Regions from separate parts of the Virgibacillus proomii genome, predicted to be linked through region 2. Evidence: predicted binding sites of a transcription regulator. Region 2 holds the regulator's gene; each other region holds the start of a gene.
The links. The regulator LexA, encoded in region 2, represses DNA repair genes until DNA is damaged. The targets are predictions, from matches to a motif close to CGAACATATGTTCG.
Positions count from the first base shown of each region.

Region 1 (10,571 bases), on a different contig from region 2:
TTGATAATGGACAAGTTTATTCTTAGCTGCTTCATGTTTTTTAATCATGTCTTGAAGCCAGCTAATTTGTTCCGAAACGGATGTACTTGTCATTTCCCTATCTACTTTATGAAAAAACATCACTACATTAGCATGCATTTTTTCTAGTGTTTTCCTTATTTTATCATATATGAATTCATCTTCCAGAATTTTTTTATTCATATGCTGAAACGTTTTTAACCGATGAAACAAATCCGGCCAATATGCTGGTGCTACATGTGTTAAAAAAGGATAGCGCTCTTGTTCACTCATTATGCGTTCATCCATCTGCCTCATCTTTTCTAACAGATGAACCTGTTTTTCTTCCCATTTCAATGCATCAATATCAAGGGTTTTTAACCGCTCTTTCAAGGCCGCTATTTGCGTTCGATATTGCTCCTGTTGTTGTATATTATGGTCAATTCGAACGCGGTCTGCTTCTGACAGTTGCAGACCCGACCGTGTTTCTACTGCTTGACGAAAATATAAATCCATATCAGTAATGGTCTGCTTTTGCCATCTCCATTGTGCTATTCCCAAGAATGTGATCAACAGTGCAACGACTAAAAACAATTTTTCATTGGCAGCTAAACCGATCCCAACCATTAAGATCCCTATTAGGAAGGTCACCAAAGCGAATAAAAAAGCATTTTTTTGCTTTTTACGTTTGTTCATTTGCCACTCTGTTTCTCGTTTATCATACTTATGTTTAGCATCTCGTAAAAGAAATGTATGGTTCGCCTCATGCAATTGGTTACGCCATTCAGTCAATTGCTCATCAGTAACGAGCTTATCTTGCATTGCTTTACTTTCTTCAATTATCTTATTCCGTTCTCTACGATGCTGATTTTTTTCAATTTGTACTTGTTCCTGTTCAAAATCAAGGCTATCCATGTCCTCCTTCATTTGCTTCCAGGTTTTTTCTGTAAAAAGAGAAAGATTCATGGTAGTTAGCTCTTGCTGACTAATCGGCAGCTGTAACTCATGCAAGGACTTTTTTAGTTCGTCTCTCTGTTTTTCGATAGAAGTAGACAGCTTTGATGCTTCATCAGTATGTCGATCATATTCATCACTTTTACCAACTAATTCCTTTCCCTCCTGATAAATCGTATCTGCAACTAAGTCTTTTTCTATCTCTTTAAGCTCTCCCTGGTAACGCTCGTTATTATTTTGTAGAACTGCTATTTCACTTTTTAAAGGAAGCAGTTTTTCTTTCAATTTCTCCCAGCGATAAATACCATCTTCCGGAAAAAGTATACTATTCGGAAGCAAGTTTAGCTGTTTTGTTACTCCTTGATATTCCTGTAGGAGCGGCAATGCATGTTGTTGTTTTTCTAGCATCATTCGCTCATTACTGGCTGCTTTTAGTTCGTCTCGCGTTCGGTTCATTTCTTCTTCCAGCTTCTTTACCTGTACTTGCTTTTCTTCATAAGACCTTTCCAAGCGCTTCCATTTCTCCAAACGATCATTTATCTCAAGTAACTGATTTAACTGTTGATTAATCAACGGTTTCTTTCCAGTAGGTTTATATAATTCGGCTAATTTTTGATCCAACTGTTTTTCTACAGCATAAAGATTCGTCGCACCAGTTAATCCTATACCCAAAATCACCTCACCTAAATCATCTTCCTTCATTTCAGTAATGAGCTCTAAATCCTTTGCTGAAAATGAAAAAACAGATTGATATGTAGAAAGGGTCATTCCTTTTAGCCGTTCCTTTAACCAACTTTCCCCTTTTTGCCTTCCATCTGATATATAGCATAAAGCTTGACCATTACGCACCTCATGCAGTCGCTCAACAATAAATGTCTCTCCATCTATCGAAACTGTCAATCTTCCCCCCATTTTACCACTTGTTTTTGGACGGTAAAATTCACGCTGTTTCGGTGGAAGTCCAAATAACATAAACATGATAAATGTATACAAGGTTGACTTTCCAGATTCATTTTCTCCATATATATACATCGGATGTTTTGTGGAAAAATCAATCGTATAATCTACCCACTTACCAAAGCCAAAAATAGTAGCACGTTTAATAATCACGTTCTTCCCTCATTCCTTTAACAGCTCATGAACGATTAATTCCTTCGCAGCTTCCTTGATTTCATCTTCATTTTCGATTCGTTCTAAAAATTTTCTAGCCCGCTTATGTTGATATAGATCTGTGATGAATGGCTGAATTGATTGCTGTTCAGCTTCTCGAAGCAACTCACCAATAAAATGCTCACCTTCGTATAAAGTTGGATCAAATGTTGCTGCTTTCAATTGAATCGTATGCCGAAATAGATACTGCCAATTACTTGATTGGATTAAGGTCTCATTTACAATATCAACTACTTCTTCTATCCGCCCTTCGCTATCCCAATCGAGTAAACGCTTATCTGCACTCACCAAAAGTACTTCGATTAGTTGCGGGATGGAACCATTAATCTGTTGTAATTGCTGAAGTAAATGACCTTCGATATCGAAAACCGATTGACAAAGAGAAACATCAACAACAATTGAAGTGATTTGTATTGCTTGCAAAGGAAGAAATGTTAATCGGGATTTATCCTTGGTTAAGCGAACCAAATAACACCCCTTTTCTCCCACCTCTTTTCGATTACGCCCTTGCGTGTTTCCCGAATATACAATTGGTGGATATTCTTTTAAAATTTGTCGCTGATGAATGTGACCTAGTGCCCAATAGTCAAAATCTTTATTAGCCAGTTCAGTTATTTTGAATGGTGCATATGTATCATGATCTGTATTGCTTTGGACACTCCCATGCAGCATTGCAATATGGTATGGTACAGACGGATCGGTGATTTGATATTCAGCCGTTTTATTTTTAATGACAGCTCGGTTTTCATAGCTGAATCCGTAGATTCTTGCAAGCACTTCACCATTTTTTTCATATGTAACAGAGGATACCGTTTCGTTTTGAAAGATCACAACATTATTAGGATATGTCACAGGATGCGGATTAGCTTTGATATAGTCATGATTTCCATACGATAAAAAAACAGTTATATGATGCTGTTGAAGGCGTTCAAATGCACGCTTCAAGCGAATCTGCGCTTTTAAACTTTGTTGTTCATTATCAAATAAATCACCGACTAAAAGTACGAAATCAACCTGTTTATCAATCGCCATCCGTACTAGCTCATCAAGTGCTGTAAACGTACTTTCCCGAATCTCACGAAATATACTCTCAGGAGCGGTCGCTAATCCTTTAAAAGGGCTGTCCAAATGTAAATCTGCAGCATGAATAAACGTGATTTCCTTTGTCATGTTTACACCTCCAACTCTACATCATTTTAGCAAATCTGGTATTAGAATGCACGTTCGTATTACTGGATATGAAAAACAAAACATGAACGATTCCTTGCTTTTGGCAAGGTGACCGCCTGGCCTAGTTGCACTTATACCTCATACCTAATAATTTTCATTACGGAGATACATCTTCTACGATAAAATTTTTTTATCTGCTTTAACGTGAGAAATAATTTAGCTCTCGTCAACTCGCTGACAAAGATAAATCTCCCTGATAGTAAGAAAAAAGTTCGTTCACTATAGATAGCGGAAATTTTATTGAGTACAAGGCTTATAAATATAGGAATAGTTGGAAAATCATTTTGTTACTTTTCACGAATGCAACTACAGATCGTATTCACAAACGATTTACAACCCATTGAATCAATCTTTGCTTTTTAATATATCTTAAAAAGCCCTGCAAGTTAGCAGAGCTTTGAAAGGTAAATGAAACTCGTGAACTTCATTTATTTTTCTTTTTTCGATAAGGTAAGTGCTTTTTTGAAGTCTTTTAGAGAACTGGAACGTCCATACATTAAAACCCCGCCTCGATATACCTTTGATCCCAGAATAGCTAAGATGACAATCGTACCAATTAATAGACCAAGGGATAACGCAATCTCCCACATAGGAATATCCAACATGCCTACACGTAGAAACATAATGATCGGCGCAAAAAAAGGGATAAAGGATGTAATTTTAATAAAATCGGCTTCCGGTGTACTAAGTCCAAAAATAGCGATAAAAAACGCAATCATGAGCAAAAATGTCATTGGCATGATTAATTGTTGTGCATCTTCAATTCGACTTACTAAGGAACCTAACATCGCTGCAAGGGTTGCATACAGTAAATAGCCTAAGATAAAAAATACAATAGCGTATATATACACGGAAACAGAAGTTGTTCCAATACCAAATTCAGCGAATAATTCTTTCGTTTTGTCGTCCTTAGCAGAAATAAGTGCATAGCCGCCCCCTAAAAACAGCGCTATTTGAGTTATTCCTACAAGAGCAACACCAGTAATTTTGGCAAACATATGCGTTACAGGAGAAACGCTAGAAATAAGAATTTCCATGACACGAGATGATTTTTCCGTTGCTACATCGGTTGCAATCATATTACCATAAATAAGTACAGTCATATATAACAGAATCATCATAATGTTTACAATCCCACGCGCCTGATTTAGTTCCTCTTCTGTTTTAGCTGATTTATCTAATACTATCGTATCAAAAGCTACCGGAGCATTAATTTCCGCTAAAACACCAGCGTCAATATTTGCTTGCTTTGTTGCATAGACAACCTTTAATTGCTGTAGTTGTTGCTTCAGTGTCGTTTGCAATTCTGATTGAGTAATACTATTCGCATAATATGTAGCTTCAGGCAACTGCTTTTCATTCATCGATAAGACAATAAGAGCTTTGTATTCTTCTTCCTCGACTGCTTGTTTCGCTTCTTCTTCCGTTCCATCAAAACGAATGAGCTTGGTATCATCACTGGTTTGTTCCGCATTTTTCGATAATGGGGTATACAGTTCATTGGACTGGTCAATAACAGCAACTTGATCTACCTCACCATCAGAAAAAACATCAATAATTGTTTTTATATTTGTTAAAGCAAATATGAATGCTAGTGTGATAAGTGTAGTTATAATAAATGATTTTGACTTGATTCTTGTCATATATGTGTGACCTAAGATGATCCAAAACTTATTCATAGGAAGCACCTACTTTCGCTATAAAAATATCATTTAGAGACGGTTCTTCCAGTGCAAATTGTCGTACAAACCCTTTACCTTGGATTGCTGTAAAGATATCTTGTGAGACTGCTTCATTTTCGATTTGCAGATGGCAGCCTTCCATCACTGACTTATAAGCGGTAACGCCAGGAAAATCACGGAGAAAGTCAACTGGAAAATCTGCATAAACGACTAGGTTTTTCTTACCAAACGAACGCTTTATCTCCCGTAATGAACCTTGGACGACTTGCTTTCCTTTATGTAAAATACACAAATGTTCACATAATTCTTCTACATGTTCCATTCGATGGGAGGAAAATACAATCGATGTTCCTTTTTCCTTTAAGTCAATAACTGCTTCTTTCAACATTTCCACATTAACCGGATCCAGTCCGGAAAATGGTTCATCTAAGATTAATAGTTTTGGCTTATGAATGACTGCAGAAATAAATTGAATCTTTTGCTGATTTCCTTTGGATAACTCTTCTACCTTCTTATTCAAATACTCTGGAACTTGAAAGCGATCAAGCCATGCTTTTAATTCACTTACAGCCTCGCTTTTTCCCATCCCCCGCAATCTTCCTAAATAAGTAAGCTGTTCCTTTACTGTCAGTTTTGGATAAAGCCCCCTCTCTTCCGGAAGATAACCAATTAAATGACTTTTCTCATAATCAATCGCTTCACCTTCCCAAGTAATCTCACCAGATGTCTTATCTAATAAACCTAAAATCATGCGAAACGTCGTCGTCTTTCCCGCACCATTTCCACCAAGAAAGCCGAACATTTCCTTTTCTGGAATTTCTAAAGAAAGCCCGTTTACAGCTGTATGCGTACCAAACTGTTTTGTAACATCTTTCAGTCTTAGCATCTTTTCTCTCCTCTCTTAAATATTATTACGTAAAACAATCGAAGAAGTTTCATCATTCTTCTCTCATATGGGAAATAAAAATTGGTGATCGTGTATGCCAAATTATAACAAAACAAAAAGAGTTCTTAATAAAAAGAGACTGAAAGAGATACCGTCAAACAAGCTGACTACAAACCATGCTAATTTATACATAACCAGCATAGCATCCGAACCCTTGCTTTTGCTTGATTGTTTATCATATGATAACACTCATCGAATAAACGTTTTTTCATTCCAGTATAATGATTATTTAAAACCTATAATGTGAACAATGATTGCTGCGATTAATTCCATATTCCAGAAGAGTTTTCCAGAAAATCCTCACTTAACATTCTCATCTCCCTCAAAAATAAAAATATCTTCAATCTTGCAGTGAAAGGTTTGGGCTAATTTATGTGCGAGTACAAGTGACGGTTTATACCTCCCTTTTTCCAAGGAAATAATTGTCTGTCTCGATACGTTCACTTTTTGTGATAATTCTTCCTGTGTCATGCCAAATTCGATTCGTTTCTTACGGATAAGTGTTCTCATAGTCTCCCTGCTTTATAAAGTAAACTTTACGTAAAGTTTACTTTACTTCTAACGTATCTGTCAACAAGTAATTTAATTCAGCAAAGCACAGAGAAGGAATCTGAAAATAATTGTCGAATATATTAAGGTAAGTAAAGGAGGGACCAATGTGAGAAATTATACATTGACTGTATTTGATCGTTCAGGTGAAAAACTACTCGATGAAACATTTACCGCTGCTAATGACGAGGAAGCGAAGGAACTGGGGACTGCTAAGCTAGAAAAAGAAGGATATCTTGAGTATACTCATCGTTGTACAACACCAGATGCTAAGCTAATCTTATTTCATCGCTAATTATGAAATAATTGTTAATTACAACCCGCAACAGTGAAAATTTTTTCTTTTTTTCCTTGACTTATCAAAGCAGGTAGTGTGTTTTCTTAAAAAAAGAGCGATTTCCTCTCTTATAAGGTGGGGGAAACGCTAAGCTTATAAAGTAAACCCTTCATTCAGCGCTGATAAAAAGTAGAACAAAGGCTATCATCTCGACCGTCCTTGAAAAACCGTGATGAGTTGCTGTCGAAGCTTCCCTTGTCTTTGAAAAGGAACAGCATTTTTTCTGCATGCGATACTTATTTAAATCCTATCGATCCGAACAAATCGGAAATTTAGGAGCTGTTATTTCAACTTAGATTCCTGTATATTATCATCTATAATTCCTAAAGTGAGAGTCTTATTATATCCTTAGATACAGGATAAATTATATAGTTACGTTACCTATAATTCGCTTGATACAGCGCTTATACTCTGAGCATAAATTTCACTATCTATCTTAGCAATTTTATGGTTTTTACGTAAAACCGACTTTTCATTTGAAAAAGTCGGTTACTTTTTTTATTTCCCTTGAAACGCCGGCTGTCTTTTCTCTAAAAATGCTTGAACACCCTCTTTATGATCTTCTGTGTTTCGCAGCTTCCATTGTGCTTGTTTCTCTGCTTCCAAGTAATATTTTAATTCTCTTTCCTGATTCTTGTGGTACATGATTTTAGTTTCCAGCATCGATACAAGCGGTGCCGTCAACAGCTTATTTGCTAATTTAACGGCCTGTGGGACCACCCGTTCCTCCGTAAGCTGATCAACTAACCCGATTTTCTTTGCCCTTACTGCATCGACTTGCTCTAGACTCCAAATAAATTGTTTCGCCTGGTGAGTTCCTAGCCGCTCCTTTAATAGAAAATGCCCGCCGCCATCCGGAGCAAGACCGATACTGATAAATAACATTCCTAGCTTTGCATTTTCCTGAGCAACAACATAATCAGCCGTTAAAGCATAACTTAATCCCAATCCTGCCACAGATCCATGGATAGCAGAAATAACGATTTTGGGCATCATATAAAGTTTGCATGTAATCGCCCCAATTAAGTCCATAATGTCAGCAAAAAAATCATAATCTGATAAATCGGACATTATCGAGATATCTCCACCAGCGCAAAAAGCATTCCCTTCTCCGGAAATAATAACAACTTGATCTTCATTTTTTTCTATTTTTTCAACCGTATCCAACAAGTCCTTTAGCATTTCTATATGAAGTGCATTATAACGTTCAGGTCGATTAAAATGAATATAAGAAATGCCATCCTTACGTTGATAAATTACAGTCTCTCCCATAGTTGCCCCCCTCATTTTGTATTTTCTTGAAAATAAAATTTACAGTTTTACAACAGTCACTATATATAATTAATTCGATATTCATCCATAATATCCTGCTAAAGAAGTGTTCAAAAAGTCCGTAGAAAATGGCGGGACACCTTTTACGTTAGAATGGATAAAGAGTAATTTTATGTACAACGTATAAGTAAAACTAGAAAGACGCCTCGCCTCCTTAGGGTTTATCGCTGGCTAAATTTTCGTTTTTTATGTTAACTGATGCTTCAAATTATAAGCCTTCGTCACCAAAACCATGCGCTTTCGAACTTCTCTCCCCTTTCACACACTATCATAAAACCATTTTGTTCATTTGAAGCAGATAACCGTCTTAATACATATGTGAAACTCTAAACGACGTGCTTAACGCAAAAGAAAAACTGCAGTTAATAATTTACTGCAGTTGAATGAAAGCTATTAATTAATTCTGAGCTCCATAAAGCTCTTCCAAAGGCTTCGTTATAATACGGCTTATATCATTAATAACCATGTTTAATCGTTGTTCTTCTTCCATTAATTTAGCAATTCCTTGGTGTTGTTGGACTAATTCAACGACTTTTTTAGCTCTTTCTACCTCTTCTTCTGTAATCTCCTGTCCTTGCATTTGCTTTTCTTGTAAGGACATTTGAGTGTCTCGGAAATTATCAAACATCTGTTTCGCAGATGGCTCATTCATTACTGCATCATATGCATTTTTTAGACTTTTAAATTCTTCGCTTTCACGAATCGCTTTTTCTAAATCGTACGCACTATCATAAATATTAGGCACAACATATCCTCCTTCAAATTCTGACTCTTATTTACTATAACAAACGAAATCTTTTGTGTATACCGTTTCCTCCCTTAAAAAAGCAACTGATATTTTATTTTTTAAACTGATTTTTACTGGTATAATAAAGAAAACTACTTCGTTAAAAAGGAGTTTCCACCATGATTAATCAGCTTAAAAAAATTTTCCCCTCACTCGTAGTCGGAACAACAGAAATGATCCAATCCTCTTCTTTTTGCTGGTATATAATGGATAACGGTGAAAAAATCGGTATTCAAAAAGATGAATTAACTTCTAAGGATAAGAAACTTTTACAAACATTTTTAACCCCATATAAAGTACAATTACCACTTCCTTCAGAACAAGAGAGAAATTGGCAGCGTATTATTAATCAAACAGCTACAAATATAGATATTATAACTAAAACACCTTATCGTTTTGTCTATTTTACGATGAATGATGAGCAAATTGAACCAACTGTGTTTAAAGAATCAATCCAAGCGATGTTCGATTACCCGATACCAATGTTGTGGGAAAATGAACGGGAAGGAATGATCATTGAGGAACAACCGACAATCGTTGAAGAAAGCTTACCCTACCATCAAATGATTGATGTAATCATGAGTGATTTATACGTAAATGTCCATTTTTTTGTTGGTCCTTACTTAAACAACTATTACGATGCAAAAGATCAATACAATCGTATACTCACATATGCTAAAATTGCTCTATCCTACTCGAATAAACCAGTAATTAATTACCAGGATGCAATGCCATTTGTATTATTGGAACAAACGGATAATTCATTTCGTCATCACTTGATTCAAGTTACCCTTCAAGAGTTCGCAACCAAACAGGACTTTTTAAAGACGATACATACATTTTTAACATGCAACTTAAATATATCGGAAACTGCAAAAAAATTATTTATGCATCGAAACAGTTTACAATACCGAATTGATAAATTTATTGAAAAGACTGGTATTGACATCCGACAATTTCATCAAGCTGTTACTGTTTATTTTGCCCTTTTAGCCAACATGCACAAAGAATAACGCATTCTTTGTGCATGTTGGCTGTTTCCAATTTGCTAAGCTTTTCTTATACTAAAAGTAATCAAAACGCTTACAAATTGGAGGGTTTACTAATGGCTGAATTACGTTTAGAACATATCCAGAAAGTATATGATAAAAAGAATATTGCTGTAGATGATTTTAATCTACATATTAAAGATAAGGAATTTATTGTTTTTGTTGGTCCATCAGGTTGTGGTAAATCGACTACTTTACGTATGATCGCTGGTTTAGAAGAAATTACAAGTGGGGAATTATATATTAATGACAAAAAAATGAATGATGTTGCACCTAAAGATCGTGATATTGCCATGGTATTCCAGAACTATGCACTATATCCACATATGAATGTTTACGATAATATGGCATTTGGTCTTAAATTACGTAAATTTAAAAAGGATGAAATCGATAAACGGGTTAAAAATGCTGCCAAGATATTAGGGTTAGAAGCTTATTTAGATCGTAAACCAAAAGCGCTTTCAGGTGGTCAGCGTCAACGTGTTGCTCTAGGTCGTGCCATCGTCCGAGATGCTAAAGTGTTCTTAATGGATGAACC
Region 1 is NZ_FUFN01000008.1:240,545-251,115, forward strand. Features, by position in the region: gene BN1066_RS02080 (ATP-binding protein) at 1-2,061, opposite strand, end outside; gene BN1066_RS02085 (DNA repair exonuclease) at 2,071-3,291, opposite strand; gene BN1066_RS02090 (ABC transporter permease) at 3,780-5,030, opposite strand; gene BN1066_RS02095 (ABC transporter ATP-binding protein) at 5,023-5,919, opposite strand; gene BN1066_RS02100 (helix-turn-helix transcriptional regulator) at 6,280-6,489, opposite strand; gene BN1066_RS02105 (YhzD family protein) at 6,638-6,823, shown strand; gene BN1066_RS02110 (enoyl-CoA hydratase) at 7,364-8,137, opposite strand; gene BN1066_RS02115 (YlbF/YmcA family competence regulator) at 8,595-8,942, opposite strand; gene BN1066_RS02120 (PucR family transcriptional regulator) at 9,104-9,997, shown strand; gene BN1066_RS02125 (ABC transporter ATP-binding protein) at 10,090-10,571, shown strand, end outside.
Region 1: a site for LexA is predicted at 3,335-3,348, ahead of BN1066_RS02085 (DNA repair exonuclease). Genes of this name have one in related genera too.

Region 2 (10,571 bases):
AGCAGTTTTACAGCAATTACTAATCCAACCGTTAACTCATATAAACGATTAGTTCCCGGCTATGAGGCACCTAGCTACATTGCTTGGTCAGGTGCAAACCGAAGCTGTTTGATGCGTATTCCTAATTCTCGTGGTATTAGTACTCGTGTTGAAGCGCGCAGTGTCGATCCATCAGCTAATCCTTACTTAGCATTAGCTGCTCTATTAGCCGCTGGTTTAGATGGGATAGAAAATAAATTGACTCCGCCTCCTGCAGTCGACCGAAACATTTATGTGATGACGAAAGAAGAACGTGAAGAAAATGGCGTTCATGATCTTCCTAGTACATTAGCGGATGCATTAGAGAAATTAAAGAAAAGTGATGTGATCATTAATTCATTAGGCGATCACTTATTTGAACATTTTATAGAAGCTAAAGAAATCGAATGGGAAATGTTCAAAACACAAGTCCACCCTTGGGAAAGAGAACAATATTTGAGAATGTATTAAAGCTTGATACAGAAGGGCTTTGTTGTGTGGGCGAAACGTTTAATTAAACCTAGTTACTCGTTTCATTCACGGAACACCCACAAAAATATACAAAAAATATTTGCTGTTTAAAATACTGTTCAGATAATTTCAAACTGAGCAGTATTTTTCTGATCCATTTTTGGTGAATATAATTTTGGTATGAAGAAAATAGCAAATTTACATTTATTGCGTTACGCTCCTCTTACTTAATAATATTAAAAGACTTGTTCCTTAGCTTAGGTAAAATCGACTTTGCGGTTTTGGAAAATTGGAATATAATAAGAAATAGGATACTTTTATTTGTCAATAGGAACAAATTGACGTTCCGTTACGTATCGAATCGAACGGAACTGGTTTTACACGAATATTTAAAGTCTATGAATGTTCGGATTGTCCGTTAGGTTCCCGATGTACCAAAGCGAAAGAAGGGAATCATCGAAAAATACACGATGTTGAAAATGGGAACAACAAAAAGAATCTACTAGTCAACAGCTTTCAAAAAAGGACTGGAGAAATCTAAGCAAGCGTAAAATTGACGCGGAACCAGTCTTCAGATTTCTAAAGGCTAATTTGCGTTTCACTTAAATAAAAAGAAAGAAAAATGAACTAGGATTTGCGTTCATGGCGGTGAACTTACGGAATACACCGGCAAACACCTAATTCATTTATAGATAAATAACGACAACAATCCAACAAAAAATGGTTCCAATCATCAGTTTTTGATGTTTGGAACCATTCTTCATTATTCTCGGCTAGTTATGTCCCAACCCCATCCTTTACTTTAGATTATTGAAATTGTCGGAGGAGGAACTATGATGGATATTCAAGTCTCGCATGTCAGTAAAAGTTTTGATAAAAAGAAAGTCATAAAAGATATTACGTTCACAATTCCGACAGGTGAAATTTGTTGTTTACTTGGGCCTTTTGGTTCGGGAAAAACAACATTAATTCGCCTGATGATTGGCGCAATTATTTCAATTTGCAGACGTGCAAATGCCAAATATGAACATGTTAAAAAAGGTAGGATATATGCCGCAGAATAATGCGTTATATAACGATCTATCTGCAGAAGCCGTTTTACATTTTTTGGAGGGCTTTACCATATTGATAAACGTAAATTAGAAAATCGCATCGATGAAGTACTAGCTATAGTTGGTTTAACAGAGCATCGAAGAAAATTGGTGGCAAATATTTCTGGCGGTATGAAAAAGCGGCTTTCGCTTGCGACTGCCATTTTACATTCTCCTAAAATATTGTTCTTAGATGAACCGACAGTTGGAATCGACCCCGTTTTACGTCGTACTATTTGGGACCATTGTTCTTTATTCCATTTTTGTCCTGCAATTAATTAAGTTCCCGGGGAACATTGGTTGGATGTTGCTCGCGATGGTTTTATTAGCCGTGACAGCCGTTTTATTTGGTGCCACGATTTCCATTTTTGCTAGTTCAGAACTGCAAGTGGTACAAATGATCCCGTTTACCATCATTCCACAAGTGTTTTTTTCAGGGTTGATTCCCTTAGACTTGATTCCTTATCATCTCGGAAATTTGAGTTATATTATGCCTATTTATTACGGAGCAGCAGCAATCAAAGGTGTCATGGTTTATGGTGATGGTTTCTTTCAAATCTGGGGTTATCTTATCGGCCTAATCGCTTATTCATTTCTGCTATACCTAATAAACGCACAAGCATTGAAAAAATTCAGGAAACTTTAGTCTTGCTAAGTATTACAAACGATAAAAACTTGCCCAACTATCACTTTAATATGAACCTTAATAGACTTTATGAGAAAAATGTACTTAAATTAAAATAACGCAATTTAGTGGAACAAGTCCATCTAAAAAGTCGAATCCTCAGCGTAAGAGAATTCGACGTTTTTATGTAAAAGTAAGCTTAGCGTACAAAATTTCGAAATGTTTCCTTGTATTCTTATAACCAAAAATTTAAATAACCTATTAACGTGATTGTTCATAGCCCTCTAGTAATCATAATCTACTTCTTATGTTTAATACCTTGCTTCTGGCTTAGTTCAATGTTTTTCTATTTATTACACTATACATAATACGGAAAATAGGCTATTGTTGTCATATATAAAACAACACTTTTAGTTATTAAAGAGCCTATATTACTTCTGAAATAAAAGTGCTATTTTTTATCTTCAATCAAGATTTACTATTCCGAAAATTTACTGTTTCATTGATATTCATTAACTCAATTGATATATTGGCTATTATGTAAGGTTTTTAGTTTAGTGTAGAAGGGGGTAATTATGTGAGATTTTGGATGGGTTTATCATTCGCTGTTGCCTTTGAAGTAATAGCTGTAATTTTTTTAAGCTATTCCTACGGTCTAACTAAATTGCTCCCAAGTATCATTGCAATCACTTTTTATTTTATCTCCATATTATTATATATGTGGATTACCAGGGGTAAGGAAGTAGGAGTAGTAGGTGCTTTATTTGCAGGGCTTGGGACAGTAATAATCCTTTTAGTTGGATACTTAGCATTTAATGAAAAAATATCCACACTGAAATTAATAGGTGTTGTTCTAATTTTGGCAGGGGTTGCTAGCCTAAGTCGTAAACCTAAACCTAAACCTAAAGGAACAGGAGTGATTCAGTGATGGGCATAGTTATATTGTTGATTTCAACAATATGTGCTGTAACAGGTCATATCTTCGTAAAAAAATCCGAAGGGATGACGAACATAAAGTACACCGTTTTTGCTTTGCTTTCATTTTTTGCGGCGATTATTTTGTTATCTATAGCCATAAAATACATGAATATGGGTATAGCTTTTGCAATATGGTCAGGTCTATCTATTGTATTTAATAATTTATTTAACATTATTGTATACAAAGAAGAGTTTACATTTCGTAAGTTAAAAGGCTTAACTTTAATTGTTATAGGAGTAATTATTTTAGAAGCCTTTTAATTGTATTAGGGAAATAGTTTTTCCATATGTCAGTATAGCTATTAAACTATGTTGGCATATGTTTTGCTCTTTTAACACAATTTTCTGTCAATTAATATATAACTAAACAATTTATATATAATTATACTATATATATTTATTAAGTAAATGTCAATAATATATTCAGAGTTGTTAAAAAGGTGATCGATAGATTAGTTATTAAAAACAAGGTCAAGGCTAGCGGATTTCGGGGAAATTCCGGAGTTCTCGTTCTTTAAACATGTGTATCAATTTGCTTAAAAAGGTTTGTGAGAAAATAAAGAAATGATTTAAAAGATTTTTATAATTTATTTTATACCATTTTTCATAACTTATTCTAACGCTTACCTTATCTATAATAAGATGTAGTCGAAATGGAGGATTCATATGGAAGAGATACGTATATTCAGTTTTTTGTATTCATTTTAAGTGTTTGTAGCAAAGTCCTTGTTTAGAAGATATGAAGAAAAATTAAAACAGATAGAAGAAATATAGGATAAATATCGAAATATTTGTTTTATCTTATGCTTTTAGTGATTACAATACAACGTGAACTATTAATTTATTATTTTTGCTAATAATCTAATTCAAAAACATCGGTTCGAATCAAAAGGAAGGCCGACTAAAAGCGGCTAGCTGCTTTTTAGTCGGCATACCCCTGTTGCAGGGGCATGTTTTCTTTATCTTAGCAGAAGTTAGAAGTTCTCCAGTTGTGCGTGGTTAACCCGAGTTCTTGCTTATTCAGGACTTGGGTTGATCTACTCCTTCATGAAGAAGAATTTCATGGAATAAAGCTTATTCTTTACAAACAAAGTTTTTCTTTTATTGGAAAGTAACTAATTATTCGAGATCAAAATAATTGTATGTATAAGCTGGAATAAGATTATTGTGGTGTGGAGTACAAGCTCTTTGTCTTTTTGATATTAATAAAATATTTACAGGGGCAGTGGATTATTTCCACTCTCTTATAAACTGCTTGATTAACTGAAAAAACAATACATTTATTTTTTGGTTTGACCGTTCACGACGACGAACAGCGTTAGGAAATTCAGTATTATTTCTCTCACGCTCTTGTTTAATTCAAAATTTTTATGCATAAGAAAGAAATTGCTTTCATTTTATCGTATTATAGAAGAGAGGGGAGGTGTCCGTATTGAAAAAATATTATATAACATTTATTATGAACGATGGCTCAGAAATAGCAATTGAAGAAGAAAGAGAAAGTAAAAATGACTTTTTCTTTAGTTTAAAACGATATGATTCTAAATGGTATAAAAGTAGTAATACAATTATTAATTTAGATAATGTAAATAGTATTGTTCTACAATCCGAGATGGAAAAAAATCAACCTCAAAAAGATAATGAAGCTAACTCAAAAGCTTTAAGAAGCACAGTTTGGTGACAGTTTAGTTTCCATCCTTAGGAGCAAGAATACGTGAAAACGACATATTTTCACTATTGTTGCTCCTGTGAAAAGGATGTTTGTATGTAAATACGTAAATGATTATTTGAAGTGCAGTGGCTGCCTTATTAAAGTCGGACCACCTTTATACGTTGCTTGCAATCTTTAAAATTTGAAATAGATTGGGTAAGTGCTCTAAAATAGTTAAGCGCTTTATCCACCGCTTATAATCACAAACAATTCTGTCTATCCAATTCCTGCTAAACTATTTTTTTTGAAATCAAAGGAAAGCGCTTAACCGAGGAGTATTCTTAAAAAGGAAAGACCTAGGGGGAGAATAGAAAAATGAAGAAAATTACTGTTGGCGTGATTGGAGCGGGAAGAATTGGTCAATTACATGCCAATAATTTATTACGATCTGATGTTTATGAATTAAAGATATTAGCTGATGTTTATACAGATCATTTAAAAGAAACAAACTTCGCAAAAAATATTCAGAATATTACCAATGATGTTGAAGTTATTTTTGAAGATCCTGATATTGACGCTGTGTTTATTTGTTCTTCTACAGATACACATGTGGATTATATTAAACGTGCTGCAAGATGTAATAAACATGTTTTTTGTGAGAAGCCGATTAGTTTAGATGTTGTTTTAACCAAAGAGGCACTAAAAGTCGTTCATCAATGTGGTGTGAAACTTCAAGTTGGTTTTAATCGTCGTTTTGATAAACACTTTCGCTCCGTTCGTAAACTGATCCAAGAAGATAAAATTGGTAAATTACATGTTGTGAAAATTACTTCTCGTGACCCGCAAATCCCTCCAGAATCCTATATAAAACGTTCAGGAGGAATGTTTAGGGATATGACGATACATGATTTTGATATGGTTCGGTATTTAACGGGTAGTGAGGTAGCTGAAGTTCATGTGAAAGCTGCAAATTTAATTGATCCGGTATTTTCTAAATATGATGATGTCGATACTGCAATTATTACACTCATTCTGCATAATGGAGCCATGGCTGTAATTGATAGTTCTCGTCAGGCTGTTTATGGATATGATCAACGTATTGAGGTGTTTGGCAGTAATGGAGCTATTGAAGTAGACAACGAAGTGGAGACAAATATAAAAGTCTCGACAAAAAATTCTATTTCTATTAATCATCCAAAATTATTTTTTCTTGAACGGTATAGGGATACTTATATTGCGGAAATAAATGAATTTGCACATGTAATCGATAATAAAGCTGAACTTTCATGTAGCGGTGAAGACAGTTATCAAGCTGAATTACTAGCTATGGCAGCTTATAAATCATGGAAAGAAAATAGAACTATATCCATGTCTGAAATACTTGAGGTTTATACATAACATCATGTTTAGACATTACAATAGATAGATAATAAAATTTGTCTAACAAGCTCTAGTATGCAGTTCAAAAAAAGTTATTTCAAAATTATTATAAAAACTAACGAAACATTTATCATTATTATCTACTATAAAGTAGCTGAAGCAGGGCAGGATTAAACAATTACAATAATTAATTTTAAATGAACTGGGATATGGACAAACCAATGTAATAGGTATCTCTTAATAAAAAGAAACATAGGACAAACTACTTCCTACATAGGCTAGTTAATGTAACGTAACCAACAAACAAAGAGTAGGTGAGTTATTTGTTTTATCATGTGAAGGAATTACAGTATCATGCTAAACCAGAGCGACCAGATCCGGTATATGCAAAAAAGTTACAGGAAATACTCGGGGGACAGTTTGGCGAGATTTCAGTAATGATGCAGTATTTATTTCAAGGATGGAATATACGTGGTAATGGAAAATACAAGGATTTATTAATGGATACAGGTACAGAAGAAATCGCACACGTAGAAATGATTGCAACAATGATAGCTAGATTATTAGATGGAGCGCCAGATGTCGAATTGGAAGACGCTGCTAAAGACCCGATTATTGCTGCAATCCTTGGTGGATCGAATCCACAGCATGCGATCGTTTCCGGACTCGGAGCAATGCCAGGAGATAGTGTTGGAAACCGCTGGACAGCAGATTATATCATTGCCAGTGGAAATTTACTAGCTGATTTTAGGGCAAACTTGAATGCTGAATCACAAGGACGCCTCCAAGTAGCTCGATTATATGAGATGACCAATGATCGCGGGGTAAGAGATATGCTTTCGTGGTTATTGGCAAGAGATACCATGCATCAAAACCAATGGTACGCAGCGATTTGTGAATTAGAAGAGAAGGAAAACATTGTAGTACCAAGTACATTTCCTCGGGAGTTAGAAAAGCAGCAAGTATCTTATACACTTTTCAATTTTTCCCAAGGAGAAGCAAGTGCAACAGGAAGGTGGGCACATGGCAGAAGTATGGACGGGTATGGAAACTTTAATTATATTGACAAGCCAATTGCTTTTGGAGAAGTACCGCATCTAAAGCCGGCTCCAAAATATATTTATAATACCCCTTTATGGGCTTTAAGAACATCGGATGACTCACCTGATCCGAATATGAAATAATTCATAGCTTTCGTTAAATGAAAAAATTTTTACTTTTCGTATTTGAAAGCTAACCTAGAAAAAAACTGCCTTTTGGCAGTTTTTTAATGAATATTTCTATATAAGCCTATCACTTTACCTAAAATCGTAACTTCTTTATAGATTAAAGGATCCATCATCGAATTTTCAGGTTGTAGACGAAAATGATCTTTTTCTTTAAAGAAACGCTTAACAGTTGCTTCATTTTCCGTGGTCATGGCAACGACGATATCCCCATTTTCAGCAATGTTTTGTTGCTTCACAATTACCATATCGCCATCTAAAATACCTGCTTCTATCATACTTTCCCCTTCAATTACTAAAACAAACAGATTATCATCAGGGCTCGAACTATTTGCTGGTATTGGCAAAAATTCTTCAATATTCTCCACTGCAGTAATAGGTAAACCAGCAGTAACTTTTCCAATTACTGGAACGTAACGTGCTTCTTCCTTGTGAATCGAAGCATCTTCACCTAAATCTAGTATTTCAATTGCTCTTGGCTTGGTAGGATCTCTTCTGATATAGCCTTTATCTTCAAGCCTTGCTAAGTGACCGTGAACAGTTGAACTCGACGCTAAGCCAACTGCTTTCGCAATTTCACGGACAGACGGTGGATAACCTTTATTCATAACTTCTTCTTTAATATAATCTAAAATCATTTGCTGTCTTTTGGAGAGTTTAGTCATGTATCTATCACCTCGCACATAGAATTAATTAATCTTAGTTTACCATTAGAAAATAAGTTACGCAAACATTCGTTCGAAAAAACACTTGACAAGATCATACGTTCGTGACATACTTTGATTAAACACGCGAACAAGAGTTCTGTTATAGAATAAGGAGGCCATTATCATGTTTCAAAAACTAACGAAAACAGATGTATTTTATCTTGTAGGTTTTGCATTTACATTAGGTTTCTTATATTATTCTATTATGATTAGTTAATTTGTAAAAAAGGAGTTTAAGAAAGTGAGAGCAGTTATCTACTGTCGTGTGAGTACAGATAAACAAACACAAGAGACATCACTTGAAAGGCAAAAGCAGGAGTTAATAGAGTTAGCAGCGAATCACCAATTTACCATAGTAGAATGCATTCAAGAGCAGGAGAGTGGATACAGCATTGAACGTGAAGGAATCTTTCAACTGCTCGATTTATTTTCTGATAAAAAAGCAGATTGTTTACTTATTCAAGATGAAACAAGACTAGGGAGAGGAAATACAAAAATCGCACTGTTTCATCAATTACATAAACTAAATATTCCAATCTATACTTCCTATCATAATGGGAAATTAGAGTTATCGGAGGCAGATTCCATGGTACTGCAAATTGTTGGAATTGTAGAGGAGTATCAACGAAAAATACATAATGCCAAAATAAAACGTGGAATGAAAAGAGCAATTGAATCAGGATACGATCCAAGTAAAAATCTTTCCAACCAACATAAAGCTCCCGGAAGAGAAAGAAAGGACTTTCCAATAGGAGAAGTCATCCGGCTTAGACAAAATAATTTAACATTTGCGGAAATCGCCTCTACTTTGACTGGATTAGGTTATCCAGTATCAAAGGCAACTGTACATCGAAGATATCAAGAATACCAAAATACTTGAATATCCCATATATTATCAGTAAGATAGATGGATGAGAATTTAATTTTAGTTCTTGTCATTTTATTTTATTGTTGATTATGATTGTAAATAGATCTTGCTAGTGCATGTTCAAAAAGAGGAGAAATAGACCTGCAAAGTTCAAGGGACAGTCTCCATTAACGCAGTATCACCTGAGGTGCTAGAAACAAGCCAATTAAAAACCTTGGTCTCAGGTAAAAGCTAGACATACTTCACCCCAGAGTACTCGGGTTCCTATCTAAATCTAACGTATGTGTTAGGTTTTTTGAACATCCTCTACTAGCAGAAACCTTTAAATATACGACTATTATAGTATCATATGCTATTGCTAATTTAGTAGGGAGGAATATCAATGCTTTCAAAAGCAAAAATTGAGCGAATTAATCAGTTAGCACGAAAAGCAAAAACAGATGGTCTTACAATTAAAGAACAAAATGAGCAGAAAAAATTAAGACATGAATATTTACAAGGTGTCAGAGCCTCATTTAAGAACCACTTTAAATCAATGAAAGTAGTTGACCCTGAGGGGAATGATGTGACACCTGAAAAAGTAAAAGCTCTGCAAAAAAAGTATAATAATGGTTTTTAGAAGATGTACAGACCTACTTGGTTATAAGTGTATGATTTCACTTGTAGCAAAGTAGGTTTCGTTATAGAATGGATAGAGGGTGAAAACAGCTTTAAATATGAAAGGAGACACAACTATATGTCAAATGAGATTGAACAAAAATCAATTAATACGATACGAACTTTGTCTATTGATGCTATCGAACATGCAAATTCAGGTCATCCGGGACTTCCGATGGGAGCTGCACCGATGGCTTACACCTTATGGACAGATTTTATGAACCATAATCCAAAGCATTCCAAATGGTTTAACCGTGATCGTTTTATCCTGTCAGCTGGTCATGGATCGATGTTACTATATAGTCTACTACATTTATCAGGATACGATGTTACAATAGATGATTTAAAATCTTTCCGTCAATGGGGATCGAAAACACCTGGTCATCCAGAGGTTCATCATACAGATGGAGTGGAAGCTACGACCGGGCCATTAGGACAAGGTATTGCTATGGCAGTGGGTATGGCAATGGCAGAAGCTCATCTTGCAGCAAAATTTAACAAGGATGACTTAGAGGTTGTTGATCATTATACGTATGCATTAGTTAGTGATGGAGATTTAATGGAAGGTATTTCACATGAAGCGGCATCACTAGCAGGTCATTTAGGTTTAGGAAAATTGATAGCTCTTTATGATTCTAATGACATTTCACTTGATGGTGACCTTCATCGTTCATTCTCAGAAAATACCGAACAGCGTTTTAAAGCATATGGTTGGCAAGTACTAACTGTAAAAGATGGAAACGACGTAGATTCAATTCGGGAAGCAATCAAAACTGCTCAAGAAAATACCGAGCAACCGACATTGATTGAGGTAAAAACGATAATTGGTTACGGATCACCAAACAAATCCGCTTCCTCTGCTTCTCACGGTTCTCCACTTGGTAAAGATGAAGTGAAGT
Region 2 is NZ_FUFN01000010.1:1,912,113-1,922,683, forward strand. Features, by position in the region: gene glnA (type I glutamate--ammonia ligase) at 1-489, shown strand, start outside; partial or broken gene BN1066_RS20910 (transposase) at 816-1,170, shown strand; gene BN1066_RS20915 (ATP-binding cassette domain-containing protein) at 1,326-1,553, shown strand; gene BN1066_RS20920 (ATP-binding cassette domain-containing protein) at 1,614-1,862, shown strand; gene BN1066_RS16310 (ABC transporter permease) at 1,774-2,226, shown strand; gene BN1066_RS16315 (DMT family transporter) at 2,783-3,133, shown strand; gene BN1066_RS16320 (DMT family transporter) at 3,133-3,444, shown strand; gene BN1066_RS16325 (hypothetical protein) at 4,616-4,864, shown strand; gene iolG (inositol 2-dehydrogenase) at 5,210-6,232, shown strand; gene BN1066_RS16335 (manganese catalase) at 6,538-7,398, shown strand; gene lexA (transcriptional repressor LexA) at 7,482-8,105, opposite strand; gene BN1066_RS16345 (YneB family resolvase-like protein) at 8,389-9,027, shown strand; gene BN1066_RS16350 (DUF896 domain-containing protein) at 9,398-9,634, shown strand; gene tkt (transketolase) at 9,752-10,571, shown strand, end outside.

Region 3 (10,571 bases), 320 kb from region 2:
CAAAGTTGAAAAGTTAAAGCTATTTGCAGAGAAATATCATGCAGAAATTGCTCATGTTGTACTTGCTTGGTATTTTACTCATCCTTCTGTCGATGTCATTATCCCTGGAGCTAAACGACCAGAGCAGGTGGTTAGCAATATGCGTGCTGCAGAGATTCAACTCTCTGAAGAAGATGTACAGCTTATTAGCGATATTTTTTCTTAAGAATTCGATTTCGTTTCGTGGGGTATAAATCCTCACGAAACGTTTTACCATTGTATAGCATATTATATTCGTTTTTGCATGGGCATCGTCGTCTAGCTTAAGCGTTCAGCGACTAGTAAATTTCGATCTTCTTCCTGGTGATCAGTCAACATCGACTCGAATATAAAGGAAGACCGACTAAAAGCGGGCTTACCGCTCAGGCGTCGGCATACCCCCTGTTTTAGAGGCATGTTATCTTTAGAAGATCTCCAGTTTGTATGTTGTTAAACGAGTTCTTCTGACTTTTGTTCTATTTACCTATGCATAGTGTCCGCCAATTTTATGGCTTCTTTCGATGGTAATACCAGCATCGGTATAGCTGATAGCGCGAAGAAGAGAGGTAGAACCGTATTTAGAACGGATCGCGTCCATGGCATAACCAATATCATTTTTCTTAGCACGATCTTCAAATAGGCTAAGCTGAGTGTCTTGTTTTACATATAAATTTGTTAATGTTACATAAACTCTCCGGATGCTACTTACTCCATCATAAAATCGTAAAAACAAATCTAGACAAACGTGATACATATCCATGGTAATATTAGTAGGAAGGGAAATTGACTGAGAACGTGAAAATCCGCCTCCTGTTGCTTTTGAATAACCAATTCCTAATTGAATGGTTTTTCCTGCCATGTTAGCGGTTCTTGCTCTACGGCAAACTTCTTCACACAAATCAAGTATGCAAACTTTTGCTTCCGCTTTCGAATAATCACGTAGTAACGAGATACCGTGTCCAAATCCTTTTTGTTCTGTTTTTATAAAATTTCCTAGTACGGGACTTAAATCGATTCCCCAAGAATGCCAATACAATTGCTCGCCCATGATGCCAAAGCGTTTTTTTAAATAACGTAAATCAAAACGGGCTAACTGTTCTATTGTTACAATCCCCATTCTGTTCAAGTTCTTTTTCATTCTGCTGCCAATCCCCCACATTGCTTCTATAGGAAAAGGCCAGATTTTTTGTTGTACTTCTTCATAGGTGCATTCAGCGATACCTTGCTGCTTTGCATGGAGATCCATAACAACTTTAGCGAGAAATTTATTATCACCAATACCGATGGAACATGTAATTCCAAAGCATTCATAAATATCATTTTTAATTCGTCTAGCTACCTCTCGTCGATTGCCAAACAATTTTTGCAATCCATTGACCGTAACCCATACCTCATCAACGGAATAAGGGTGAATAGCTTCTTTAGGAACATATTGGTAAATTAATTTAGTTATTTCAGCTGATACCTTTAAATAATCTGCCATATGTGCTTGAACGATATAGAGATTTGGATCATCCGGCAGCTCAAAAAAACGGCTCACATTACTAATGCCGTATTTTTTCTTTAGTGCTGGGGAAGCGGCGAGTACAATGCTTCCCGATCTATTCGGATCTCCTACAACTGCTAGTAAATCCTTCATTGGATCTAATCCTAATTTCATTGCCTCTACACTGGCGTAGAAGGAACGCATATCGATACATAAGATATCGTTACGTGGATAGGGACTATAATCCATCATGAATCCTCCAATCAAAGAACGTATGTTCCTATTATATGCCGCTAGCAATGGGAATACTAGTGGAAATTTCTTCCTCAATAACCATTGTTAATGGGGAACAAATATTAGAAAGACTTGGCTTGTCGCCAAGTCTTTAGCGAAATCTGTAGTTTTTCTTATACGATAAAGTGAAACTTCATTCCGTGAAATGCTTTTTACACGGAATGTTAGTTGAACCAATCGGGCATTTAGGTGCCGTTTTCTCCCACTTAGACTCTTTTGTATCAATTTAGGACTTGAAGTGGGAAACTTACGGCCCTTACATGCGGGATAAATCCTAAAATTTTATACTTTCCTATAGTATAAAAAACAGTTTAAAAGAAATTTTCCATTTACAGAGGAGGAGAATGTGATCAAGCTATCAAGAAAGATAGCTAAAAATGGTGAAATGAAGGAAGAATGGATCGCCGTTTGGAGCTGACCGGATAAGCTTTAGCCGTGTTTCAACAGGCATTGAAGGAGTATGGTATTACATAGTTAAGAATAAACCGGTATGGACAAGTGCGTGATACTATAAAACTATTGTATAAAAATGCTTCGAGCGATTAGCTAAAATAATGATTCTGTTTATGAAGCCTATTAATAATACAATTGCTGAAGTACTTATAAAAGAAATGGTGAAAACGGTATATAGGGAAGGGAACTGGAAAAAGGGATTCATGTACTGGACATGAATCCTGATACAATGGTTATACGTGACGGTTCGGCGATATCCCATGTAAATTTAATACCAGCTTCAGAAATAACAAAGCTATTGTATACGATTCAACAAGCAGAATGGTTTTCTGCTTATAAATACTCGCTTCCACTTGTAGGAGCTGTTTAGCCGGATGGTTGGTGGTACGTTACAAAATCGTATGCAGCATGTAGCTGTACATCCAAAACAGGAACAATTGAGGGAGTAAGCGCATTATCAGGATACTTAAAAAAATGGTGAAAAATTAATTTTTTCCATTTGGATTAACAATTTACTGGATGAAGAAGGAAAAGATATAGAAGAAAAAAATTATAGATTTAGTAAATCATGTTGATGAACGGTAGAAAAAGGGTAGCTGCAGTATGACATATCGTTTGTAGATTCTCTTGGGAAGGGAGCGCGTCCCAAGAAGATGGGTTGAATTGAAGGCTTAGAACAAAACGCGTACGTTTTAACGGCAGCTATCAAGGGAAAAGCAATAGCAATAAAAAACAAAAAGGGGTTTTAGATAATGACAGCAAACCAAGTTGGATTTGCATTTTTATATTTAGCAGCATTTTTGCTAATTGGAAAGTGGATTCGAGTCCGAGTGACTTGGTTACAGAACTTATTTCTACCATCCTCGATTATAGGGGGATTTTTGGCATTAATTCTTGGACCACAAGTGTTAGGAAAGATTTTAAGTAATTTCGTTTCTAAAGATTCCTTCTGGGTTAATGGAATATTTCCAGAGCAAGTGACAGTGGTATGGAGTGAATTACCAGGGCTATTAATCAATGTCGTGTTTGCCGCTTTATTTTTAGGTGCAACGATCCCCGGGTTAAGGAAAATATGGGATTACGGTGGTCCACAATTGGCTTTCGGCTGGACAATTGGGTGGGGACAGTATGTTATTGGGATTTTACTTTCGTTACTCGTGTTAAGTCCAGTATTTGGTATGCCTCCTTTAGTCGGTGCATTAATTGAAGTTGCTTTTGAAGGTGGACATGGAACAGCCGCTGGTTTAGCAGGGACTTTTAAAGAAATAGGATTTGCTGACGGATATGATTTATCTGTCGGTTTAGCTACAGTAGGGATTTTAACAGGAGTAATTGTCGGGATTATATTAATTAATTGGGCAGTCAGAAGAGAAAAAACAAGTGTGATTAAAGATGTAAAAGGTTTCTCTGATTTAAGAAAGCAAGGAATCATGGAATTCGAAAATAGAGATCCAGCAGCCAAAATGACAGTTCGCCCCGAATCGATTGAGCCGCTCTCATTACATTTTGCAATCGTCGGCCTCGCTGTACTGGTTGGTTATCTGCTTTTACAGTTTTTGATTTGGTTAGAATCTGTGACTGTTGGTAATTTTATAGATATTCGTTTTATGACATATATTCCTTTATTTCCATTGGCAATGATTGGCGGGATTTTTGTTCAGGTTTTCTTTAATAAAATAGATAATGCAAGAATTATTGATCGCAATATGATTAATCGAATTCAAGGATTTGCTTTAGATATTTTAATATTAACCGCTATCGGTACCGTATCGATTGATGTCATAGGTGATTATATGATCCCATTTATCTTGTTAGCTACTGCAGGCCTTCTGTGGAACGTAGTTGGCTTTTTAGTGTTAGCACCGAGGATCATTCCTTCCTATTGGTTTGAACGAGGTATTGGTGACTTTGGGCAATCAACAGGCATTACTGCTACAGGTTTATTATTAATGCGAATTGTCGATCCTAAAGGTGATACACCAGCTTTTGAGGGATTTGGTTATAAACAGCTAGTTTATGAACCCTTTCTTGGTGGAGGACTAGTAACGGCATTATCGGTGCCGCTAATTTATCAATTTGGAGCAATTCCGTTTTTAATTTTTGCCATGATTATGTGCTTAATCGGAGTCCTCGTAGGATTGCTGCATTTTGGGAAAAAATAATTATCTCATGGGTGTTCAAAAAAGGAGTAAAACGAATCGGTAAAGTTTGTAGGCAGGCAGTGAGCTTTCGAGCAGTAGCAGGCGTGCATTTAAACAAAGGGCTGCCAGAAACGAGTGAATATGAAACAGGTGTGTTTGCTTAACTTTTGAACAGCTTGAAGGGGTGAAGGCTTTTTGAATGAATATCATCTTCTTCTATTATTAGCAATAGGGTACCTTGTTTTTGCCATTGATAAAAAACAAACGTATTTTCCAGTTCCAGTAGTACTTGTAATAATTGGTATTCTTCTGTCGGTAATCCCGTTTTTTTATGATGTCATGATTACAAAAGAAATGTTGTTTACATTTTTTCTTCCGGCTTTGTTATTTATTTCAGCTTATCAATTTTCAAGCAAAGCATGGCAGAGAAGCAAGTATATCATTATAACTTTAGGTACGATTGGGTTATTTTTAACGGTAGGGCTGCTCGGGATATTCATCTACACAGTAGCAAACTGGTTTGTACCGCTATCTCTTTTAGCTGCCTTACTGATAGCAGCTGTATTAGCACCTACCGATCCGGTGTCAGTGGTTGCTATTTTAAAACAAGCTTCTCGAGATGAGGAAATATCTGAGATAGTCGAGGGCGAATCCATGCTTAATGATGGAACGAGCATTGTTGTGTTAGGTGTATTATTACAGATGTATACACAGAATACAGGGTTTAACTTTATTGAATTTGTGAACGAGTTTTTACTTGTTTCATTTGGTGGGGCGGCAATTGGTATTTTATTCGGTTGGATTATGAGTAAGGCAATTTACTATACGGATCATTGGCAATACCAAGTAATGCTTAGCATTATTGTAGCCTATGGGAGCTTTTATTTAGGAGAGCTCATTGGGGTTTCAGGTGTACTATCAACGATTACTGCTGGCATGATGCTGTCGTATGAATTTGGGAAAACCATAGAAGAAAAGGAATTTCGCAGACAATTAGATGGTTTTTGGGGGATTGTAGAACCTACTATCTTATCAATCATTTTTTTGCTGATTGGTATTCAAGCAGCAACATACCTCACTTTTTCAGAATGGTTATTTGCGATTGCCATTTTTATCGGAACACTGTTGGTTAGATTTATTGTTATTATCATAATTACACAACTTCAGCCGACATGGAAAAAAACAATTTCTGTAAAAGATTGCGGCATTATAACATGGGCAGGAATTAAAGGAACGATGTCAATTGCTCTAGTGCTTGGATTAAAGGCAACTTTAGGAAATGATGAGATGTTGTTATTCGCTCTTATTTTTGTAACTATTTTACTATCACTTGTCGTTCAAAGCGCAGGTGTTTATCCGATGATGAAAAAATTGCAGCAAAAAGAAAAAAGAGTATAATCCATATAAAAAACTCCACTGTTACTCAAAAGTGGAGTTTTTTACTTGTTTGGAGATTACTTTTTTGAAACTAACTTCATCTAGCTTATGTGCTCAAGCTGTAATAAACTTCAAACATCTTACTACGATTTGTCTAATAGAAGATAAAAAGGAAGTCTACGTGGGAGATAACGACATCTAAATCTCCATTTGCTAACAAATATTTAGGGTGAAAACAGTTTCACTTTATCTTCCCGATTTGAGTGCTTCTAGCTTTTGTTCCACTATAGGAAAGTATAAAATTTTAGGGTTTATCGTATAAAAAAAGATATCTTTCTAACAATGTAAGAGGTTAATCTTCGTTAGACAGTTTTAAGACATCTAAAATCTTAAAGAATAAGCTAAGCATGATAGCAATTACTGTCGCTAACCCCATTCCTGATAATTGAGCAGTACCGATTTGCACGGTTGTACCACTGACACCAATTACAAGTACCACAGTTGATAAAATTAAATTTTGTGAACGGCTATAATCTACATTAGCTTCAACTAGCATTCGTAAGCCACTTGCTGCAATAATTCCAAATAAAAGTAAGGAAATACCGCCCATAACAGCTGTTGGAATGGAAGAAATTAAGGCAGCGAGTTTTCCGACAAAAGAAAGAATAATTGCTACAATAGCTGCCATCCCGATAACCCATGTAGAATAAACGCGTGTAATAGCTAATACACCAATGTTTTCTCCATATGTTGTATTAGGTGTAGAGCCGAAAAAACTGGAAATAATCGTAGAGATTCCATTTCCTGCTAACGATCTGTCAAGACCAGGCTTTTTTGTCAAATCTTTTTTTATAATATTTCCTGTAACGAATAAATGTCCTATATGTTCTGGAATGAGGACAATAGCAGCCGGTAAAATTGTTAAGATAGCGCCCCAGTCAAATTTCATTTGGTAAAAATCAGGAAGTGAAAACCAACTTGCTTCCTTAACAGCAGTAAGATCGACAAGACCGAAAAGATAGGCGATAATATAACCAGAAATAATACCGAGTAAAATGGGTATAATTTTTAAGAAACCACGTAACGTTACCCAGCAAACAATAGTTATAACTAATGTTAATAAAGAAACAAGTGCTGTGTCCGGATCTATTGTCCATGACTTATCGGTACCAGCAGGAGCAATCCAACCGGCCATTTCTGCTGCAGTAGGAACTAATTCGAGCCCAATTACAGATACAATAGCACCCATGGCGGCAGGTGGGAAAATAACATCGATCCAATGAGTTCTAACAAATTTAATAATAAATGCAACTAGAGATAGAACAACACCTACAGCAAAGAAACCTCCCAATGCATAACTATATCCATCACCACCTGTGTAATCTGCTAAAACAGCAGATACAGGAGCAATAAAGGCGAAACTTGACCCCAAATAAGCGGGAATTTTCCCTTTTGTAATAAATAGATAAATGATTGTTCCAATTCCGTTCATTAATAATATCGTTGCTGGATTAACACCAAATAAAATAGGTACAAGAACGGTAGATCCAAACATAGCGAATAAATGTTGAATACTAAGTGGTAGACTCGTTAAAAAAGGTAATCGCTCGTCTACTTGAATTTCTGTATGTTGTGCCATCTTGAGTTCCTCCTTGAAATTTCCCAACAGTTACCACTTAAAAACAGAAAAGCACCCTGCCTTGTAAGGGGCAGGGTGCTTGAATAAAAGATCAGCAAAACACAATTTATCTCTTATTCACAGATTTCCATCTGTTTCACCTTAGCAGCCTCACAGGACTGAATTAAAGGTAACCGTCTAAATATATCCATATTATTATGCCAGTTAATAAACTCTTTGTCAATCATTGTTTGATGATAACAAAGATAAAAATTTAACACAGTATGCTATTTCATACTTTAGAAATATCCAAACTATTAAAAAAACCAGATAAACTTTTGTGTCTTTGGACGGTGAACTTAATTCCATCTGTCGCTAGGGTTAGGATGTTCAATAAATCTGTCACAAATGACACCATTCAAAACTCCAAATCGATGCCAATTCGAATTTCTATGCGCGGGATGTGCTTAGTGTCAGACTGTAAACGGATAAGTAAGATTTCTTAAAAAGCGCTTTTCTTTTTCAAGGACAGGTAAAACTCTCACAGCGATAATCGTTGCTTTCTCATAGTTAAGGAAGCATCGACAGCAACCCATCTGAGTTTTCAGAAGCTCCAGCCTTAAAACCCCCTCCGTTTTTTTGACTCCTTTTTAAGAAGCACACCTAAAGCCATTTTTGCAGTTCTCTTTTTAAAATCTTTCCACTTGTTGTCTTAGGTAACTCTTCGACAAATGAAATTGCTTGCGGACATGATGAATTCTTAGATTTTTCTTTGCAAAATGAGAGGATTTCCTTCTCAGATACCTGTTGTTTATTTTTTAGAACAACAAAGGCATGGGCAATTTCACCAATTTCCTTATGTGGTACGGGAATGATTGCCACTTCTTCTATTTTGGGATGCTGTAATAATAACTTTTCTAAATAGGCAATTGAAATGCCTCCATCCGGGATATCTTTACGAGCTTCTTTCACATGAATGCGGCCATCTTCATCAACTGTTCCTTTATCTCCAGTAAAAATCCATCCGTCTTCCAGCACTGGATGAAGCTGAGCATGCTGTAGTGTTCCATTTCCTTTGACGATAATATCTCCAACTTCTTTCCCATTATGAGCAACATCTTCTCCCTTATGATTAACAACACGTACTTTTGTTTGATTCATAAAAACCCCACCTTATTTCCTTTATTCTTCATATTCGGTATTATAAAAATTATATCATAATTTTTTGAAAGCGTTTTATTTAATGGTTTAAATCTCTTGACGAGTTCTTCTTGCAAGTTATGAGTTTAAAAAACAATAAGTGCAACTAGGTTTTCCTAGATGTACAAACCTAAGAATTAAATTCGGCTTCAAATGAAATAGGTAAATAGTTATTAAATAGGAAAATTGTCTCTAGTTATTAGATTAAATATAAAAATTTTGTTATGATTAATATGTTGAAAAATAGGTAGAAGCGATTCTATATTGTATATTTGAATCATCATATATTATAGAGAGAACGCTTTTCCTGTGAATATATAAGTAAATATATGGAAGGTGGAAGTTTTATGAGTTTTAACAAACCCAAGATAGTGATCTTAGGTGCTGGTTATGCTGGTCTAACGACAACTAGACGACTTTTGCAAAAACTATCTCCAGAACAAGCAGAAATTATTTTAGTTAACAAACACAATTATCATTATGAATCTACATGGTTACATGAGGTTGCTGCTGGAACAATTAATCCAAATCAAGCACGAGTGATGATTAGCGATGTTATTAACCCAACTAAAGTTCGCCTTGTATTTGATGCAGTAAAAAGAATAGATAAAGATGAACAACGTGTCATTTTAGAAAACAGTGAACTCGAATATGATTATCTTGTTGTTGCACTTGGTTTTGAATCAAATGATTTTGGAATTAAAGGAATGGCTGAACATGCTTTTGCAATTGAAGATATTGAGACAAGTCGCTTAATCAGTGAACACATAGAATACCAATTTGCTAAATATCAAAGTGGAGAAGAAGTAGACGAACATAGCTTAAATATTCTTGTTGGTGGAGCTGGATTTACAGGAATTGAATTTGTAGGAGAGCTCGCTGAACGTATACCGCAGTTATGTAAAAAATACGATATCGACCGCAGTAAAGTAAGAATTATCAATGTAGAGGCTGCTCCATCTATTCTGCCAATGTTTGATAAGGAATTAGTTGCTTATGCTAAAAAGTCCTTAGAAGATCGCGGGGTAGAAATTAAAATTGGTGCCCCTATTTCCGAATGTACACCAGAAGGCTTTATCGTTGGAGAAGATAAAGAACTAATAAAAGCTGGAACTATTGTTTGGACAGGTGGAGTAAAGGGAAGCTCTGTACTGGGTGAGTCGGGCTTTGAATTAGTAAAAGGAAAAGTAAATGTAAATAGTGATTTACGTATGCCTGAAGAAGAAAATATATTTGTAATGGGTGATTGTTCTTGGGTTTGGAATAAAGAAGAAGATCGTCCATATCCTCCAACTGCTCAATTAGCCATGCAGGAAGCTGATGTTGTTGCAAAAAACTTGGTTGCTTTACTTAACAATGAGCCATTAACTGATTTTGTATTTGAAAGTAAAGGTACAGTCGCATCACTTGGTCTTTCTGATGGTATTGGAAGCATTTTTAATGATTATAAGCTTAAAGGAAAAGCTGCTGCTGCAATGAAAAAAGTAGTAGATAATCGCTCACTATTCCTTATCGGTGGACCGAAATTAGTACTTAAAAAAGGAAAATTTCGCCCTTTCTAAGAATAGATCGTTAAATTTTATAAGGAGGCTTTACAAATATGAAAAATAAGACGCTATGTAGTATTTTATTAGTAATTGCTTCGTTAATAGGGTATAGGCTGTTAAATGATTATCTAGAAGATCAACGTGATTTTAGATAATCATTCAGGAGAAACCATCTGATGACTTGTCATAAGATGGTTTTTTCATGTGCGCCAGGCATGTTGACTATCTAGGTGGTGAAAGTCCGTTGTGATGGTACACATTAACCAACCCTAGAGAAACGCAAGGTACTTATTGTGAGGCAAGGCTGAACAGTTTATAGTGTTTCTATACCATAAATGAAGTTGCCCTTTGTCGCGCGTGTAAGGTGTCGTAAGCCTACCACTTCAAGATTATAGAGAATACATAGAAGTTTAAATTGGAGAAAACGGCACCTAACT
Region 3 is NZ_FUFN01000010.1:1,595,703-1,606,273, forward strand. Features, by position in the region: gene BN1066_RS14850 (aldo/keto reductase) at 1-205, shown strand, start outside; gene BN1066_RS14855 (DNA polymerase IV) at 503-1,753, opposite strand; gene BN1066_RS19965 (D-alanyl-D-alanine carboxypeptidase) at 2,466-2,621, shown strand; gene BN1066_RS14860 (sodium/glutamate symporter) at 3,004-4,413, shown strand; gene BN1066_RS14865 (cation:proton antiporter) at 4,588-5,790, shown strand; gene uraA (uracil permease) at 6,122-7,408, opposite strand; gene BN1066_RS14875 (AMP-binding enzyme) at 8,051-8,548, opposite strand; gene BN1066_RS14880 (NAD(P)/FAD-dependent oxidoreductase) at 8,935-10,149, shown strand.
Region 3: a site for LexA is predicted at 1,772-1,785, ahead of BN1066_RS14855 (DNA polymerase IV). Genes of this name have one in related genera too.